3 regions of the Mesorhizobium sp. Mes31 genome follow, and region 3 is predicted to be linked to each of the others. Evidence: predicted binding sites of a transcription regulator. Region 3 holds the regulator's gene; each other region holds the start of a gene.
The links. The regulator LexA, encoded in region 3, represses DNA repair genes until DNA is damaged. The targets are predictions, from matches to a motif close to TGTTCNNNNTGTGTTCNG.
Positions count from the first base shown of each region.

Region 1: NR193_RS29310 (YifB family Mg chelatase-like AAA ATPase) is a predicted target of LexA. The motif match lies at 1,371-1,388, and genes of this name have one in related genera.
Region 2: uvrA (excinuclease ABC subunit UvrA) is a predicted target of LexA. The motif match lies at 1,903-1,920, and genes of this name have one in related genera.

Region 1 is NZ_JALJRL010000025.1:20,750-26,404, reverse strand. It holds gene NR193_RS29310 (YifB family Mg chelatase-like AAA ATPase) at 1-1,280, opposite strand, end outside; gene gshB (glutathione synthase) at 1,464-2,405, opposite strand; gene NR193_RS29300 (glycosyltransferase family 2 protein) at 2,644-3,888, shown strand; gene NR193_RS29295 (GtrA family protein) at 3,885-4,292, shown strand; gene NR193_RS29290 (GtrA family protein) at 4,473-5,655, shown strand, end outside.
Region 2 is NZ_JALJRL010000004.1:44,568-50,222, forward strand. It holds gene NR193_RS08060 (SRPBCC domain-containing protein) at 1-353, shown strand, start outside; gene NR193_RS08065 (ATP-dependent Clp protease proteolytic subunit) at 375-980, shown strand; gene NR193_RS08070 (hypothetical protein) at 1,144-1,377, shown strand; gene uvrA (excinuclease ABC subunit UvrA) at 2,072-4,993, shown strand; gene NR193_RS08080 (GNAT family N-acetyltransferase) at 5,028-5,480, shown strand; gene NR193_RS08085 (hypothetical protein) at 5,499-5,655, shown strand, end outside.
Region 3 is NZ_JALJRL010000013.1:54,966-60,620, reverse strand. It holds gene NR193_RS21815 (AMP-binding protein) at 1-623, shown strand, start outside; gene kynA (tryptophan 2,3-dioxygenase) at 659-1,456, shown strand; gene kynU (kynureninase) at 1,461-2,708, opposite strand; gene NR193_RS21800 (GntR family transcriptional regulator) at 2,869-3,606, shown strand; gene lexA (transcriptional repressor LexA) at 3,987-4,727, shown strand; gene NR193_RS21790 (ComEC/Rec2 family competence protein) at 4,721-5,655, opposite strand, start outside.

The DNA.
Region 1 (5,655 bases), on a different contig from region 3:
ACGCCGAACCGTTCGAAACGCTCGCGCTGGATGGTGCGGGCGCGTGCCACGCGCAGCGCCACATCGGCACTCTTCTCCGCCCGGTCGGGCCGGATCAGGTCGCTGGCCGAGACTGCCGGCACCTCGATCCTGAGATCGATGCGGTCGAGCAACGGGCCTGAGATACGCGCCTGGTAGTCGGTGCGGCAGCGCTCGCCTCGCAGGCAGCGATAGCCCGGCTCGCCGGCCATGCCGCATCGGCATGGGTTCATCGCCGCCACCAGCTGGATGCGCGCCGGATAGGTGACGCGATGGTTGGCGCGCGCGATCATGCAGTCGCCGGTCTCCAGCGGCTGGCGCAGCGCATCGAGCGTCTGCGGCGTGAATTCGGGGAACTCGTCGAGGAACAGCACGCCGTGATGGGCGAGCGAGACTTCGCCCGGCCGTGCCCGCAAGCCGCCGCCGACCATCGCCGCCATCGAGGCCGAATGGTGCGGGGCGCGGAACGGCCGCCGGTCGGTCAGCTTGCCCTCGCCGAGCTCTCCCGCCACCGATGCGATCATCGAGACTTCCAGCAATTCCTTCGGCGCCAGCGGCGGCAGGATCGACGGCAGGCGCTGCGCCAGCATCGATTTTCCAGAGCCGGGCGGCCCGACCATCAAGAGATTGTGGCCGCCGGCCGCCGCCACTTCCAGCGCCCGCTTGGCGGTCTCCTGGCCCTTGATGTCGGCAAGGTCGGGCAGGTCGCGCGCCGAGGCGTGGATGCCGGCCTCCGGCCGCGACAGCACCTGCGTGCCGCGAAAATGATTGGCGATGGCGATCAGGCTGCGCGGCGCCAGAATGTCGAAATCGGCACCCGCCCAGGCCGCTTCCGGCCCGCAGGCGAACGGGCAGATCAGGCCCTTGCCCTCGGCGTTGGCGCCGATCGCCGCCGGCAAGGCGCCGGCGACGGCGGCAATCGTACCGTCGAGCGACAATTCGCCAAGCACGACATAGCCGGCCAGCATGTCGCCCGGAATGGCGCCCAGCGCCGCCATCAGGCCAAGCGCGATCGGCAGATCGTAGTGGCTGCCCTCCTTCGGCAGGTCGGCCGGCGCCAGATTGACGGTGACCTTCTTGGACGGCATCGACAGGCCGGAGGCATGCAGTGCCGCCTGCACCCGCTCGCGGCTTTCGGCCACCGCCTTGTCGGCCAGGCCGACAATATGCATGTTGACCTTGCCGGGTGCGATCATCACCTGCACGTCGACCGGCACGGCCTCGATACCCTGGAAAGCGACCGTGCGAACCCGCGCCACCATTTTCCCACCCTGGATATGGGCTTGCCCCAGCCCGTGCGATCAGGGCCTTGATAGCCCTTGGGGAGACAATCACAGTTTCCCAATCAAAGCAAGAACATTACGGGAACGCATAATCGCGTGGGTTGCAGCCGGATTGAGACCGGTTGCAAAAGCGGAACATGGTTAAGACAAAATGAAAACGGTCTACTTCCGCTTGTCCTCGATCGCGTCCCAGAACAGGCTGGCGATGTCGGCGCCGCCGAAGCGCTTGACCTCGCGCACGCCGGTCGGCGACGTCACGTTGATCTCGGTCATGTAGTCGCCGATGACATCGATGCCGACGAGGATGAAGCCGCGCTCCTTCAGCGAGGGCCCGATGCGGGCACAGATCTCGCGCTCGCGCTCCGTCAGCTCGGTCTTTTCGGCGCGGCCGCCGACATGCATGTTGGAGCGGGAGTCATGCTCGGCCGGCACCCGGTTGATGGCACCGACCGGCTCGCCGTCGATCAGGATGATGCGCTTGTCGCCCTTGCGCACCTCCTTCAGGTAGCGCTGCACGATATAGGGTTCGCGGAACATCTGGCCGAACATCTCGAGCAGCGAGGCGAGGTTGCGGTCGGCCTCGTGCAGATGGAAGATGCCGGCGCCGCCATTGCCGTAGAGCGGCTTGACGATGATGTCGCCGAACTCCTTGCGGAAGGCGGCGACTTCCTGGCTGTCCTTGGTGATCAGCGTCTCAGGCATCAGGTCGGCAAACTCGGTGACGAAGATCTTTTCCGGGCTGTTGCGCACCCAGGCCGGGTCGTTGACCACCAACGTCCCGGGATGGATGCGCTCGAGGATGTGCGTGGTGGTGATGTAGTTCATGTCGAAGGGCGGATCCTGGCGCAGCAGGACGACGTCCATTTCCGACAGATCGGTGCGCACCTGCTCGCCCAGCGAATAGTGGCTGCCCTTCTCGTCGCGGACAGTCATTTCCTCAATGCGGGCAAACACCTTGCCGTCGCGCAGCGACAGCCGGTCGGGCGTGTAGTGGAACAACTGGTGGCCGCGCCGCTGCGCCTCCAGCGACAGCGCGAACGAGGTGTCGCCGGCGATCGACACGGTGGAGATATGGTCCATCTGGACGGCGATTTTCAGCTTCATGGCAGGTCTCCGGCGCATCGGATGGGCGACTGCCTTGCCTGTACAGCCTCGCCGCGCGTCTGCCAATCGCGACATTTTGAAGATTGGCATCAGGCAACCGCAAGCCTGGCCGCTACCGGCCAGTTGGAGACAAGGCGAGGCTGCGCGTCATCGTTTTCTTAAGCCTTGCCGTGCAAGGGTAAGCGCCGAATTGACCCGGTCCGCCGCTGCCGCACCGGTTCTCGATGGAACAACGACCATGAACGCCGTCACCGCCATCCGCGCCGCCTCGGCCAAAGAGTTCGAACTCACCATCCTCATGCCGTGCCTCAACGAGGCCGAGACGCTGGCTGTCTGCATCGGCAAGGCGAAGGCTTTTCTGGGCAAGGCCGGGATCTCCGGCGAGGTCTTGATCGCCGACAATGGCAGCACCGACGGTTCGCAGGACATCGCCGCGGCGATCGGCGCCCGCGTCGTGCCTGTGGCCGAAAAGGGGTATGGCGCCGCCTTGCTCGGCGGCATCGCCGCCGCCAAGGGCCGCTTCATCATCATGGGCGATGCCGACGACAGCTATGATTTCGGCGCGCTGGAGGCCTTCGTTGCGCGCCTGCGTGACGGCGCCGACCTAGTCATGGGCAATCGCTTCCAGGGCGGCATCGAGCCCGGTGCCATGCCGCCGCTGCACCGCTATCTCGGCAATCCGGTGCTGAGCTTCGTCGGCCGGCTGTTCTTCCGCATCAAGACCGGTGATTTCCACTGCGGTCTGCGCGGCTTCAACACCGAGAGCATCAGGAAGCTCGATTTGCAGACGACCGGCATGGAATTCGCCAGCGAAATGGTGGTGCGTGGCGCGCTGGCTGGCCTGCGCATCGAGGAAGTGCCGACCAAGCTCAAGCCCGACGGCCGCAGCCGGCCGCCGCATCTCAGGACCTGGCGCGATGGCTGGCGGCACCTGAAGTTCCTGCTGGTCTACAATCCGCGCTGGATGTTCTTCATACCCGGCACGGTGCTCGGCGGCCTTGGCATGCTGTTTGCGGCGCTGCTGGTGTTCGGGCCGCTGCGCGTGATCGACAATCTGTCGCTCGACCTCAACACCTTCGTCGCCGCCTGTTTCATGGTCGTCACCGGCGTCCAGCTCATCACTTTTGGCGCCATTTCGCGCTACTATGCCGAGATAACCGGCATTCTGCCGCCAAGCCGACGTTCCGACTGGCTGACCAGAACCATCAGCACCGATCGTCTCGCCACCAATGCCGGCATCTGCTTCGCCGGCGGCGTGCTGTTCTTCACCTATGCCGTAGCGCGCTGGGCGCATCTCGGCTTCGGTCCGCTGAACGATTCCGAAATCCCGCGTATCGTCGTGCTCGGCCTCAGCCTGATCGTCATTTCATTCCAGGCATTCTTCTCGGCCTTCCTGCTGGGGGTTCTGGAGATACCGGTAAAACGGCTGAAAGCAGGCCAGGCCAACCGATCTGGCGAATCCGTCGCGCCTGCTGAAAAATGAGCGGGCTTGCGCGAAAATTCGCCTCGGTTCGGCTTATCCGGTTCGCCGTGGTCGGCATTGGCGCGGCGCTGCTGTTCTTCGGCCTGTCCTGGGCCCTGGTTTCGGCCGGCTTGCCGCCGTTTGTCGGAAGCGTCATCGCCTATGGACTGGCGTTCGTGGTGGCGTATTCGGCACAGCGCGGCTGGACGTTCGAGGGACGGCACGACCACGCCCATGCGTTGCCACGCTACCTGGTCACCCAACTGGCCTGCGCAACGTTCGCAGGCCTGTCCGCCCATGTCGCGGTATCGATATTTTCCGCGTCGCCGCTGGTCATGTCAGCCATCACCACGGTCGCCGCAAGCGCGGCGAGCTATGTGCTTTCATTGGTCTGGGTGTTTCGCGACGATCAAAGAGCCGCGTGAAGGCGTTCGACCGCGGCCCGCAATTCCCGCAACATATCCGCGAATGACAAACAAAGCGCTTCGCGACATGGACTGCCTTTCGCAAGGCCGGCTTAAGGTTTGCGCAGTGAGTTGGCGCTAGGTTTCCTTTCGCCAAAGGGAGCAATCAAAGGCCGTCCAGTGACTCCTGTCGATGCCATAATGTCCGTGAAGGCCACGCCACGCCCGTCTTGGCGCAACGACCTCGCGCTGGCGCTCATCGCCGCGCTGGTGTTGGTTGCCGTCGGCGCCTGCAACGGATTCCGCGAATTGACCAATGCCGGCGGCGACAATGACAGTCTGCTGCGTCTGGTCGAGGTTCGCGACATGCTGGCCGGACAGGGCTGGTTCGACCTGCATCAGTACAGGATGGGGCTTGAAGGCGGCTTCGTCATGCACTGGTCGCGGCTGGTCGACGCGCCCCTCGCCGCCATCATCCTCTCGGCCTCGGCCCTGACCGGCAGCATGGCCATGGCCGAGGCCATCGCGCAGATACTGTGGCCGGCGCTGCTGTTCTGTGCCGCCGTGTTCTTCACCGCCCGCGCGGCGCGCAGTTTCGCCGGCGCGGGCGCCGTGCTGCCGGCTGTCGTCGTCGGCGCCGCGGCGCTGTATTTCATCGGCATCTTTTCGCCGGGCGCGCTCGATCATCACAATGTCCAGCTGACGCTGACCATGGCCAGCCTGAGTTTGCTGCTCGAGGCACCCGCGCGGCGGTGGGCGGCACTGTTTTCGGGCCTGTGCGCGGCGCTGACGCTGGCTGTCGGCATGGAAACCGCGCCCTATGTCGCCGCCATCGGCGCCTGCGCGGCGATATTGTTTGTCGTCGACCCGGGCGGCGAACGCCGGATCGCAATGGATTTTGGCCTCGGCTTTGCCGGCGTTTCGGCGCTGGTGTTCGTCACCACCATCCCGCCGTCGGCCTGGGGCCAGGCGCAATGTGATGCCTTCTCGACCGTGCAGTTCGTCGTCGCGGCGCTTGCTGGAACTGGCCTTGCGACCATCGTTTCGGTCGATGCGGCCAGCCGCACGCGCCGGCGGCGGCTGATCTCGCTCGGCCTGCTTGCGGTGGTGCTGGGCGCTGTCGTGGTGGCGCTGTTCCCGCAATGCCTGGCAGCCCCCTATGCGAACCTCGATCCGCGCCTCACGGGATTGTGGCTCGATTACATCGACGAGGCGCAGTCGCTGTACAAACTGGTCGTCTACGATCCGGTCCGCGTGGTGGCGCGTTTTGCCACGCCGCTGCTGGCGGTCGCCCTGATGGTGCTTCGCTTCAGCCGAGGCGGCTGGCGGCGGCAGGACAGTCTTGTCGGCGTGCTGCTGACTGTGGCGTTCCTGGTCAGCGCTT
Region 2 (5,655 bases), on a different contig from region 3:
ACGACATCAGGCCGGAGATCGGCAATCGTTTTGCCTTCGCCGGCCCGGGTGCGCCGATCGAATGCGAGATTCTCGACGCCGAGCCCGAACGACTTTTGCGTTATTCCTGGCGCGAGCGGCCGCAGCCGGGCGATGCCGCGCGGCAGGACCCGCTCGACAGCACCGTCACCTTCACACTCGCCCGCACCATTTCGGGCGGCACACACCTGCGCATTGTCCATGACGGTTTTGCCCGAACGGCAATGCCCGATGTTGCCATGGCAGGCGCCGGCTGCCGGCTTTCCCTGGGGTTGCGCGGGGCCGGACAGCCCATCGCCGCGAACACGCCTCTGCCGATGCAGCGGGCGGCCTGAACAAGGACAATGGAGAAGACTATGAGCGGTGTTGCCAATCTGGTGCCGATGGTGATCGAGCAATCGAGCCGCGGCGAACGCGCCTTCGACATTTTCTCGCGACTGCTGCGCGAGCGCATCGTCTTCATCAACGGCGAGATCAACGACGACGTCTCGGCGCTGGTCTGCGCGCAGCTGCTGTCGCTGGAATCGGACAATCCCGACAAGGAGATTTCGCTCTACATCAACTCGCCGGGGGGCGTGGTCACCAGCGGTTTCGCCATCTACGACACGATGCAATACATCAACTGCCCGGTGTCGACCGTATGCATGGGCTTTGCCGCCTCGATGGCCTCGTTCCTGTTGATGGCAGGCACCGCCGGACGCCGGATTTCCCTGCCGAACGCCACCATCCTGTTGCATCAGCCGCTGGGCGGATTCCAGGGCCAGGCCTCCGACATCCAGCGCCATGCCGAGCGCATCGGCCAGACAAAACGGCACATGGCCGAACTCTATGCGCAGCATTGCGGCCGCACCTACGAGGAAGTCGAGCGCACGCTCGACCGCGACCACTTCATGACGGCCCGCGAGGCCCAGGCCTGGGGCATCGTCGACCATGTTTTCGATACGCGCAAAAAGGCGGCGTGAAGGCGCGCAGCCGGCGAGCTCAGCCGAGGTCGGTCGGCCGCCGGCGATTTTTGCCGCCGCCGCTCTGGTTTCGCCCCGGTCGCGGCATTATAGTTGGCCAATGCTCCTCAAGCTCTCACGCACTGGTTTGAACCGGCTGATCGTTGGCGTCGCCGCCGCTGCCATGACCTGCGGCACTGCCTTTGCCGAAGACAGTTCGGCAAGCCCACGGCAAGGCGCCCTGCCCGGCGTGACAAGCGATTATCACATCGCCAAGCCGGCCCCCGAGCCCGAACCCGATAACGCGCTCCCCAGCAATGGGAACGGCCAGTTCAAGATCGGCGATACGGATGTCAGGATTTCCGGCAGCATCACCATCGATATGGGCGCTGGTGCAATCGGACTGCCGCGTCACTGACGTTGCGCGTGCCAAACTGCCGTCGCGCATAAAAACAGCCCCGCCGTGCTTTGAGCAACGGACGGGGCTTTTCTGGATCTAAAATCCATATTTTACCGGGAGTGTACTGCCGGCGTTTGATTTCGGATGCTTCGCGGCATTCAGCCGACGATCCGACTAACAGTCTCTGATTTTTGTGGGATATGGCAGGTCACGGTTTGACGGGCGGCGCAAACGCCTGGCCCTGGCACTTATGCCTGCCGCGGCTCCAGCGACACGTGGAGCCTCAAGGGACTGTCCGGTGGCGTCATGCTCCGCTCCTTTGTCCGTTGCGACGTTGTCGTCCCGAAGCGCAAATCGCAAATGCCTGCGGCGTCTCGCAGGCCGCCTCTGGGCGGCGAGGCCATCGAAAGACGGCCGGCTTCGTTGACCCTTTGAACTTTGCTCCCCTGAGTCGGTGACGTCAACCGTTCAATAGCCGATTGCGAAAAATGTGATCGCCAGGCCCGCCGAGCAACGTTGGATGCACAGCTTTTGTCAGGAGCATGTTCGGCCTTTGTTCTTTCTGCTTGCCCCTTCGCGCGAAAGACGGTTAAACGCTTCTGATCGAGAGTTTGTGGCGTCTCTCGACGTGGCGGCAAAAAGACCTACATAGGGGATGGCCGGGAGATACCCGCCAATCCCACGAATTCCAGATTTGAGGCGGCGACCGGCAATGGCCGACCATAAGTACCTTTCCATTCGCGGGGCGCGCGAACACAATTTGAAGAATGTCGACCTCGACCTGCCGCGTGACAGCCTGATTGTCATGACCGGCCTGTCAGGTTCCGGCAAATCGTCGCTTGCCTTCGACACCATCTACGCCGAAGGCCAGCGCCGCTATGTCGAAAGCCTTTCGGCCTACGCGCGGCAATTCCTCGAAATGATGCAGAAGCCGGACGTCGATCAGATCGATGGCCTGTCGCCCGCCATCTCCATCGAGCAGAAGACCACCTCGAAGAACCCACGTTCGACGGTCGGCACCGTCACCGAGATCTACGACTATATGCGCCTGCTCTTCGCGCGCGTCGGTGTCCCTTATTCGCCGGCTACGGGCCTGCCGATCGAAAGCCAGACGGTCAGCCAGATGGTCGACCGCGTGCTCGCCGTCGAGGAAGGCACGCGCCTGTTCATCCTGGCGCCGATGGTTCGCGGCCGTAAGGGCGAGTACCGCAAGGAATTGCTGGAGCTGCAGAAGAAGGGCTTTCAGCGCGTCAAGGTCGACGGCGTATTCTATGAGATCGCCGACGTGCCGGCGCTGGACAAGAAATACAAGCACGACCTCGACGTCGTCGTCGACCGCATTGTCGTACGCGGCGATCTGGCGACCCGTCTCGCCGATTCCATCGAGACGGCGCTGAAGCTGGCCGACGGGCTGGCGGTGGCCGAATTCGCCGACAAGCCGCTCGACGCCAGCCAGACCGGCGAGGACTCGGTCAACAAGTCGAAGAACGAGACGCATGAGCGCATCCTGTTCTCGGAAAAATTCGCCTGTCCGGTGTCCGGCTTCACCATTCCGGAAATCGAGCCGCGCCTGTTCTCCTTCAACAACCCATTCGGCGCCTGCCCGACCTGCGATGGCCTCGGCAGCCAGCGCGCCATAGATCCCAACCTCGTCGTGCCCGACGAGAACGTTTCGCTGCGCGATGGCGCCGTCAGCCCCTGGGCGAAATCGACCTCGCCCTACTACGCACAGACGCTGGAAGCGCTCGGCAAGGCCTATGGCTTCAAGCTCGGCGACAAATTCAAGGACCTGACGGTTGAAGCTCAGGAAGCCATCCTGCGCGGCACCGGCGAGCGCGAGATCACCTTCCAGTACGATGACGGCCTGCGCTCCTACAAGACGACCAAGACATTCGAGGGCGTCATCCCCAATCTCGAGCGGCGCTGGAAGGAGACCGAATCCGCCTGGATGCGCGAGGAAATCGAGCGCTTCATGTCGGCCACCCCTTGCCCGGTGTGCAAGGGCTATCGGTTGAAGCCCGAGTCGCTGGCCGTGAAAATCGCTGGCAGGCATATCGGCGAAGTCACCGAGCTTTCCATCCGCAAGGCCGACCAGTGGTTCACCGACCTGCCGGCGTCGCTCAACGACAAGCAGAACGAGATCGCGGTGCGCGTGCTCAAGGAGATCCGCGAGCGGCTTCGCTTCCTCAACGATGTCGGGCTCGACTATCTGACGCTGTCGCGCAATTCCGGCACGCTGTCGGGCGGCGAAAGCCAGCGCATCCGCCTGGCCTCGCAGATCGGCTCCGGCCTCACCGGCGTGCTCTATGTTCTGGACGAGCCGTCGATCGGCCTGCATCAGCGCGACAATGCACGCCTGCTGGACACGCTGAAGCACCTGCGCGACATCGGCAACACGGTGATCGTCGTCGAGCACGACGAGGATGCCATCCTGCATGCCGACTATGTCGTCGACATGGGTCCGGCCGCCGGCATCCATGGCGGCGAGATCATCGCCCAGGGAACGCCGCAGCAGGTCATGGCCAATCCCAATTCGATCACCGGCAAATACCTGTCGGGCGCATTGGAAGTGGCAACGCCTGGCGTGCGACGCGAGGCCAAGAAGAACCGGCGCCTGAAGATCGTCGGTGCGCGCGGCAACAATCTGAAGAACGTGACCGCCGAAATCCCGCTCGGCACCTTCACCGCCGTGACCGGCGTGTCGGGCGGCGGGAAGTCGACCTTCCTGATCGAGACGCTGTTCAAGGCCGCGTCGCGCCGCATCATGGGCTCGCGCGAACATCCCGCCGAGCACGACCGCATCGAGGGTCTCGAATTCCTCGACAAGGTCATCGACATCGACCAGTCGCCGATCGGACGGACGCCGCGCTCGAACCCGGCCACCTATACCGGCGCCTTCACGCCTATCCGTGACTGGTTCGCCGGCCTTCCCGAAGCCAAGGCGCGCGGCTATCAGCCCGGCCGCTTCTCGTTCAACGTCAAGGGCGGCCGCTGCGAGGCCTGCCAGGGCGACGGCGTCATCAAGATCGAGATGCACTTCCTGCCCGACGTCTATGTCACCTGCGACGTCTGCCACGGCAAGCGCTACAACCGCGAGACGCTCGACGTCCTGTTCAAGGGCAAGTCGATCGCAGACGTGCTCGACATGACGGTCGAGGAAGGCGTCGATTTCTTCGCCGCCGTTCCCGGCGTGCGCGACAAGCTCGATACGCTGAAGCAGGTCGGCCTTGGCTACATCCATATCGGCCAGCAGGCGACGACGCTGTCCGGCGGCGAGGCGCAGCGCATCAAGCTCGCCAAGGAACTGTCGCGCAAGGCGACCGGCAAGACACTCTACATCCTCGACGAGCCGACCACCGGCCTGCATTTCCACGACGTCGCCAAGCTCTTGGAAGTGCTGCATGAACTGGTCGACCAGGGCAACACGGTGGTGGTCATCGAGCACAATCTCGAGGTGATCAAGACCGCCGACTGGGTGCTGGACCTCGGTCCCGAAGGTGGCGATGGCGGCGGTGAACTGGTGGCGTCCGGCACACCGGAAGCCATCGTGCGCGAGAAGCGCAGCTACACCGGCCAGTTCCTCAAGGAGTTGCTGGAGCGGCGCCCCGGAGGCAAGCGCGAAGCGGCGGAGTGATGGTCGGACCGGCTGGCGCCTGGAGAGCTTTTGAATGATCCTCAGAAAAGCGCTTGCCGGTGATCTCCAAACTGTCGTCTCGCTGACCACGGCGGCCTATGCTCCCTATTCCGCGCTGTTTGGCGCGCCGCCGATCCCGGTCACCGAGGATTATGCGCCGCGCATCGCACGCGGCGAGGTCTGGCTCTTGGAGAGTGGCGGCGAGTTGGCTGGACTGCTGACGCTCGAGCGGCATGATGATCACGCGATGATCTTCTCCGTGGCTGTCGCGCCAGAATTTCAGGGCAAGGGCTTCGGCATCGCGCTGCTCAGGCACGCGGATGAACAGACCCGCCTGTGGCGCTTGCCGGAGGTACGCCTCTACACCAACGCCAGGATGGAGCGAAACATCGCGCTCTATCTTGCCTACGGTTTCCAAGAAACGGGTCGCCGGCCCAATCCCTACCGGCCAGGATGGACGCTCGTCGACATGACGAAGGCGATGTGAATGCCGGACGAAGGCCCTATGGAAAACAAGTTGATATTAGGTGGCGTTGTCCGCTCGTCGCACGCTTACGGCGCCGACTATTTGTCCGAATTCCAACGCATCCTGCTTCACCAGGTAAGGCCGCAGACGCGAGCCTATTTGGAATGGGGCACGGGCCACACAACACTGGCGATGC
Region 3 (5,655 bases):
GCAAACCGATCCTCGACGGCATCGGCGCCACCGAAATGCTGCATATCTTTATCTCCAACCGCTTCGATGACATGAAGCCGGCGTCGACCGGCAAGCCCGTGGGTGGCTACGAGGCGCGCATCGTCGATGAGGAGATGCGCGAGCTGCCGCGCGGCGCGACTGGCAGGTTGGCGGTACGAGGGCCGACCGGTTGCCGCTACATGGCCGATACCAGGCAGAAGGACTATGTGCGCGACGGCTGGAACCTCACCGGCGACACCTTCACCCAGGATGAGGACGGCTTCTTCCATTTCGCCGCACGTTCCGACGACATGATCATCAGCGCCGGCTACAACATTGCCGGACCCGAGGTCGAGGCGGCGTTGCTGTCGCATCCCGATGTCGCCGAATGCGCGGTGATCGGCGCCGAGGATGCCGAACGCGGCCAGATCGTCGAGGCGCATGTCGTGCTGGTGCAAGGCGTGGCGCCTGATGCCTTGACCACCAAGCGCCTGCAGGACCATGTCAAGGCAACGATCGCCCCCTACAAATACCCGCGATCGGTGAAATTCATCGCCGCCTTGCCCAAGACCCAGACCGGCAAGATCCAGCGCTTCCGGCTGCGCACGGAGAAAATCAATTGAGCGAGCCATACGATCCAGCGTCAGAAGGCGCACAGATGTCGTTCAAGGAACGCATGTCCTACAGCGACTATCTGCACCTGGAGAAGGTGCTCGACGCGCAGACGCCGTTGTCGTCCGCGCATGACGAGATGCTGTTCATCATCCAGCACCAGACATCGGAATTGTGGATGAAGCTCGCTCTTCACGAGCTCGGCGCCGCGATCCGCTCCATCCGTGCGGACCGTCTCGAGCCGAGCTTCAAGATGCTGTCGCGCGTCGCCCGCATTTTCGAGCAGTTGAACAATGCCTGGGACGTACTGCGGACGATGACGCCCAGCGAATACACCGAGTTCCGTGACGCGCTCGGCCAGTCCTCGGGCTTCCAGTCCTGGCAGTATCGCGCCATCGAATTCACGGCCGGCAACCGCAACCCGGCCATGCTCGGCCCGCACAAGCACCGGCCGGACCTCAGCCGGAAGCTGGAGGCGATCCTCGCCGAGCCATCGCTCTACGACGAAGCGTTGCTGCTTTTGGCGCGCAACGGATTCGACATCGGCGCCGACGCCAGACGCACGGACTGGCGTGAGACACGCACCGAGAATGAAGAGGTTCTGGTGGCCTGGCAGACCGTCTACCGCGACCCGCAGCGCTACTGGATGTTCTATGAGCTGGCCGAAAAACTGGTCGACTTCGAGGATTATTTCCGCCGCTGGCGCTTCAACCACGTCACGACAGTCGAGCGCATCATCGGCATGAAGCGCGGCACCGGCGGCACGTCGGGCGCGTCCTATCTGAAGAAAATGCTCGAGGTCGTCCTGTTTCCGGAGCTCTGGACGGTTCGCACACGGCTTTGACTTTTCAGGTGACGGCCGTTTTGACCGCGAAGCGGGCATCCTGCCAGGCGCCGGTGCGCAGGATATCCTCCAGCACCTCGACCGCCTGCCAGACATCCCTGTAGCCGACATAGAGCGGTGTGAAGCCGAAGCGGATGGTCGACGGCGCGCGGAAATCGCCGATCACGCCACGCTCGATCAACGCCCGCATCACCTGGTAGCCATGCGGATGAAGGAACGACACCTGGCTGCCACGCTCCTTGCCGTTACGCGGACTTTCGAGTTCGAGGCCGAAGGCGCCGCATCTGGCTTCAACGAGCTGGATGAACAGCTCGGTCAACGCAATGCTTTTCTTGCGCACCGCCGCCATGTCGACCTCGTCCCAGAGGTCCAGCGCGCCCTTGAGCGCCCGCATCGACAATACCGGCTGCGTCCCGCACAGGAAACGGCGGATGCCGACGCCAGCCGCATAGCCCTGTTCGAAAGCGAAAGGCCGCGCATGGCCCCACCAGCCGCTGAGCGGCTGGTGGACATCGCCATGGTGGCGCTTTGCGGCGTAAATGAAGGCAGGCGAGCCCGGGCCGCCATTGAGGTACTTGTAGGTGCAGCCGACAGCGAAATCGGCATTGGCACCGTCGAGCTCGACCGGCAAGGCACCCGCCGTGTGGCAGAGGTCCCAGACGATCAGCGCGCCGGCTTGATGGGCCTTGCGCGTCAGCGCCGCCATGTCGCGCAACTGGCCGGATTTGTAATTGACGTGGTTGACCAGGACGACAGCGACGCGCTCATCGATCAGCTCTTCGATGGTTGGCGCATCGACGCCCTCGAGCTGCAGTACGGTGCCCGGTCGTGTCGATGCCACGCCTTCGGCCATATAGAGGTCGGTTGGAAAGCTGTCGCCCTCGGCGACGATGACCGACCGGTCTGGCCGCATGCCAAGCGCCGCATGAAGCACCTTGTAGATGTTGATCGAGGTCGTATCGCAGACCACCGTCTGGCCAGCCGCGGCGCCGATCAGGCGTCCGAGCTGGTCGCCGAGCGCGACCGGCATGTCGAACCAGCCGGCGGTGTTCCAGGCACGGATGAGATCCTGAGCCCATTCTTGTGTCGCGGCCTTCTGGATCTCGTTGAAGACGGCGGGTGAAGCGGCACCCAGCGAATTGCCGTCGAGATAGATCACCCCTTCCGGCAAGACGAAGCGATTGCGCATGGAGCCAAGCGGGTCAGCGGCATCCATCGCCTCGATTGCTGCGAGATCGGGAGTTGCATTCATGATCGATTGTCCTCCGCGCATAGGCGCGCCCAGATGAACACGACAGGTGAAATCGGCCAGCCGATCATGCGCAGCCGGCGGGACCGTGTCAAACATTATATATAATTTACGACACGGAAGGCTTTCATATATAATCCGAGCGTGCAGTCGTGGATGAGCAATGATGTTGGATGAAGGACACTCGAAGACGGAAGCGGCCTACAGGCTGCTACGTCGCGATATCCTCACGACCCGCCTGAGGCCCGGCGCGCCGCTCAAGCTCAGCACGCTGCGCAATGGCTATGGCATTGGCTGGACACCGTTGCGCGAAGCGCTGTCGCGACTGGAGGCCGAGCGCCTGGTGACTTCCATCAGCAATCGCGGCTTCGCCGTCGCTCCGGTCTCTCGCACCGAACTGGAAGATCTGTCACGCGCCAGGTTGGTGATTGAGCTGCCTCTGCTCCAGGAATCGATCGAGAAAGGCGGCCAAGAATGGGAAGATGCCGTCGTCACGGCCCACTACCGGCTGTCACGCTGCAAGACCGCGGTTGATGACCCTTCCGACGAAGTGGTCGACGAATGGGACGAAAAGCACGAGGCTTTCCACGCGGCGTTGCTCAGCGCGGCAACATCCCCCTGGCTGCTCAACTTCCAGTCCACCATCGCGGATCAATTGCGTCGCCATCACCGCTTCCTGGGCCTGGCGCCAACGTTGCGGGCGGCCACCGGCCTGCTGCATGGCTATGAGGAGGCCATGGAGGCGTTGCGCCAGGCCGTCGCGATCCAACATCACACCGCGCTCATGGAAGCTGCGCTGGATCGTGACATCGAACGCGCGAAAGCGCTGATGACCGCCCATATCGGTTATACGTTGCATGTCTATATCCATGCCGGCGACGACAGCACAAACACGCGGTAAGGTCGGCGAACCAAGGCAAAGCCAGCATTGGCATTTCTCGGGCAAGAGTTGGCGTTTTGGCTTCGTTTCGTTCACGGCGCGTGAACGATCGATGAAAGCGGGAAAGCCGCTTTTCGATGCCTGTCGGCGGCTGATGCCAAGCCTCGGCGCAGGCTGGTCCACAGGCCGTTAACCATAACAATTTCAACGCGTGCCAGTGCACGGCGGCGGCGGGCGGCCGGGGATCACGGCCCGCTGCGGAGCGCCAAATAATTTCAGCCGTCTTAACAAATTCACTAAACTTTAAACGGTTGCGGAACACAACTGGAACAGATAGTGTTTGTTCTGGGTTTGTTTTTCGATTCTGGTTCAAACCTTCGTTCAATGCCTTGGGGGCCGCCATGCTGACGCGCAAGCAACATGAACTGCTGATGTTCATCCATGAACGCCTCAAGGAAAGCGGCATTCCGCCCTCCTTCGACGAGATGAAGGAAGCGCTCGATCTCGCCTCAAAATCCGGAATTCATCGACTGATCACGGCGCTTGAGGAACGCGGCTTTATTCGCCGGCTACCGAACCGGGCGCGCGCTCTGGAAGTGTTGCGGCTGCCGGATTCGATCGCACCCGGCCTCAACGCGGCGCGCAAATTCTCGCCAAGCGTCATCCAGGGCAGCCTCGGTCAAGGCGGCGGCCTTGGCCGGCAGATCAAGCCGGCGTCTTCGCGCATGCCATCGGCCGGCAATGACGACGACGTGGTCTCCGCGGTGTCGATCCCGGTGATGGGTCGCATCGCCGCCGGCGTGCCGATCGACGCCATCCAGCACCAGACACATTCGATCTCCGTGCCGCCGGACATGATCATGGGTGGCGAGCACTATGCGCTGGAGGTCAAGGGCGATTCGATGATCGAGGCTGGCATCTTCGACGGCGATACGGTCATCATCCGCAATGCCGATACCGCAAGTCCGGGCGAGATTATCGTGGCACTGGTGGACGACGAGGAGGCGACGCTGAAGCGGTTTCGCCGCAAGGGTGCCTCGATTGCCCTCGAAGCCGCCAATCCGGCCTATGAAACACGCATTTTCGGACCAGACAGGGTCAAGGTGCAAGGCAAGCTCGTCGGGCTGATCAGGCGCTACTGATCAGGGCTGGTAACCGGCTTTTCAGGTTTGCGATAGGGTGGCAGGCCCCTCGCCTCGCGCGAAAATTTGCGCTGGGTGTGCCAGGGTCGATATGGCCTGTTTACAGCGAAGCTGACCGTTGCCGGCATGATTGCCGATCGGCGGTCGAAGAAGACGGCCGCACTGCCTTTGCGGGCGAGTTGCCGCTTGGTGATGACCAGAACCAGCGGATTGTGACAGGGATCATAGGCTGTCGCGTCATTGATGACGATCAACTCCGCGAAGCCGCAGGCCTTCCATGCATCCTTGCGGTCCTCGACTTGCGCAATGATCGCACCTGAAGGGTGCCTGGCGAGACATACGCCGGCGGTGCAGTAGAAGGGCGCTCCCGGTGGCAGTTCGGCGGAATCGGCGATGTCGAATTGTCCGTCTCCCTCGTCGAACACCTCCGGCACGACGATGGTTTCGGATGCCAGCGCGCGTTTCCAGTTGTCGACGGTGAATTCGTTCGGACGCGCCCGGCTGACCGCGAGTTCGCCGCCGCCGATCGGCAGCGCCACCAGCCTCGCGTCCTCCGAGATCAGCACATCAGGCGCGCGCGTATCCGAGACGGTCAACAGGCTGGCAAGCGCGAATGGCAGTGCCAAGAGCCTCAGCCATGTCGTCGCCATCGTCGCAATGATCAGGGCAATCGCCACCAACAGCACGGATTGCTCTGAAATCAACCCGACGGCATCGATCGGCGAGCGTTCCGAGATCCACGCGGACAAGGCGATCATCGCGGTCAGGCCTTTGCCCATCACATAGAGGAAGGGACCGTCGACGCCGAACGGCATCGCCAGCGCGCTGAGGACGGCGAAAGGCATCACAACCAGCGAGACGATCGGCATGATGGCCAGATTGGCGAACAAGCTGAGCGGCGACACGCGCTGGAAATGCCAGATGGCGA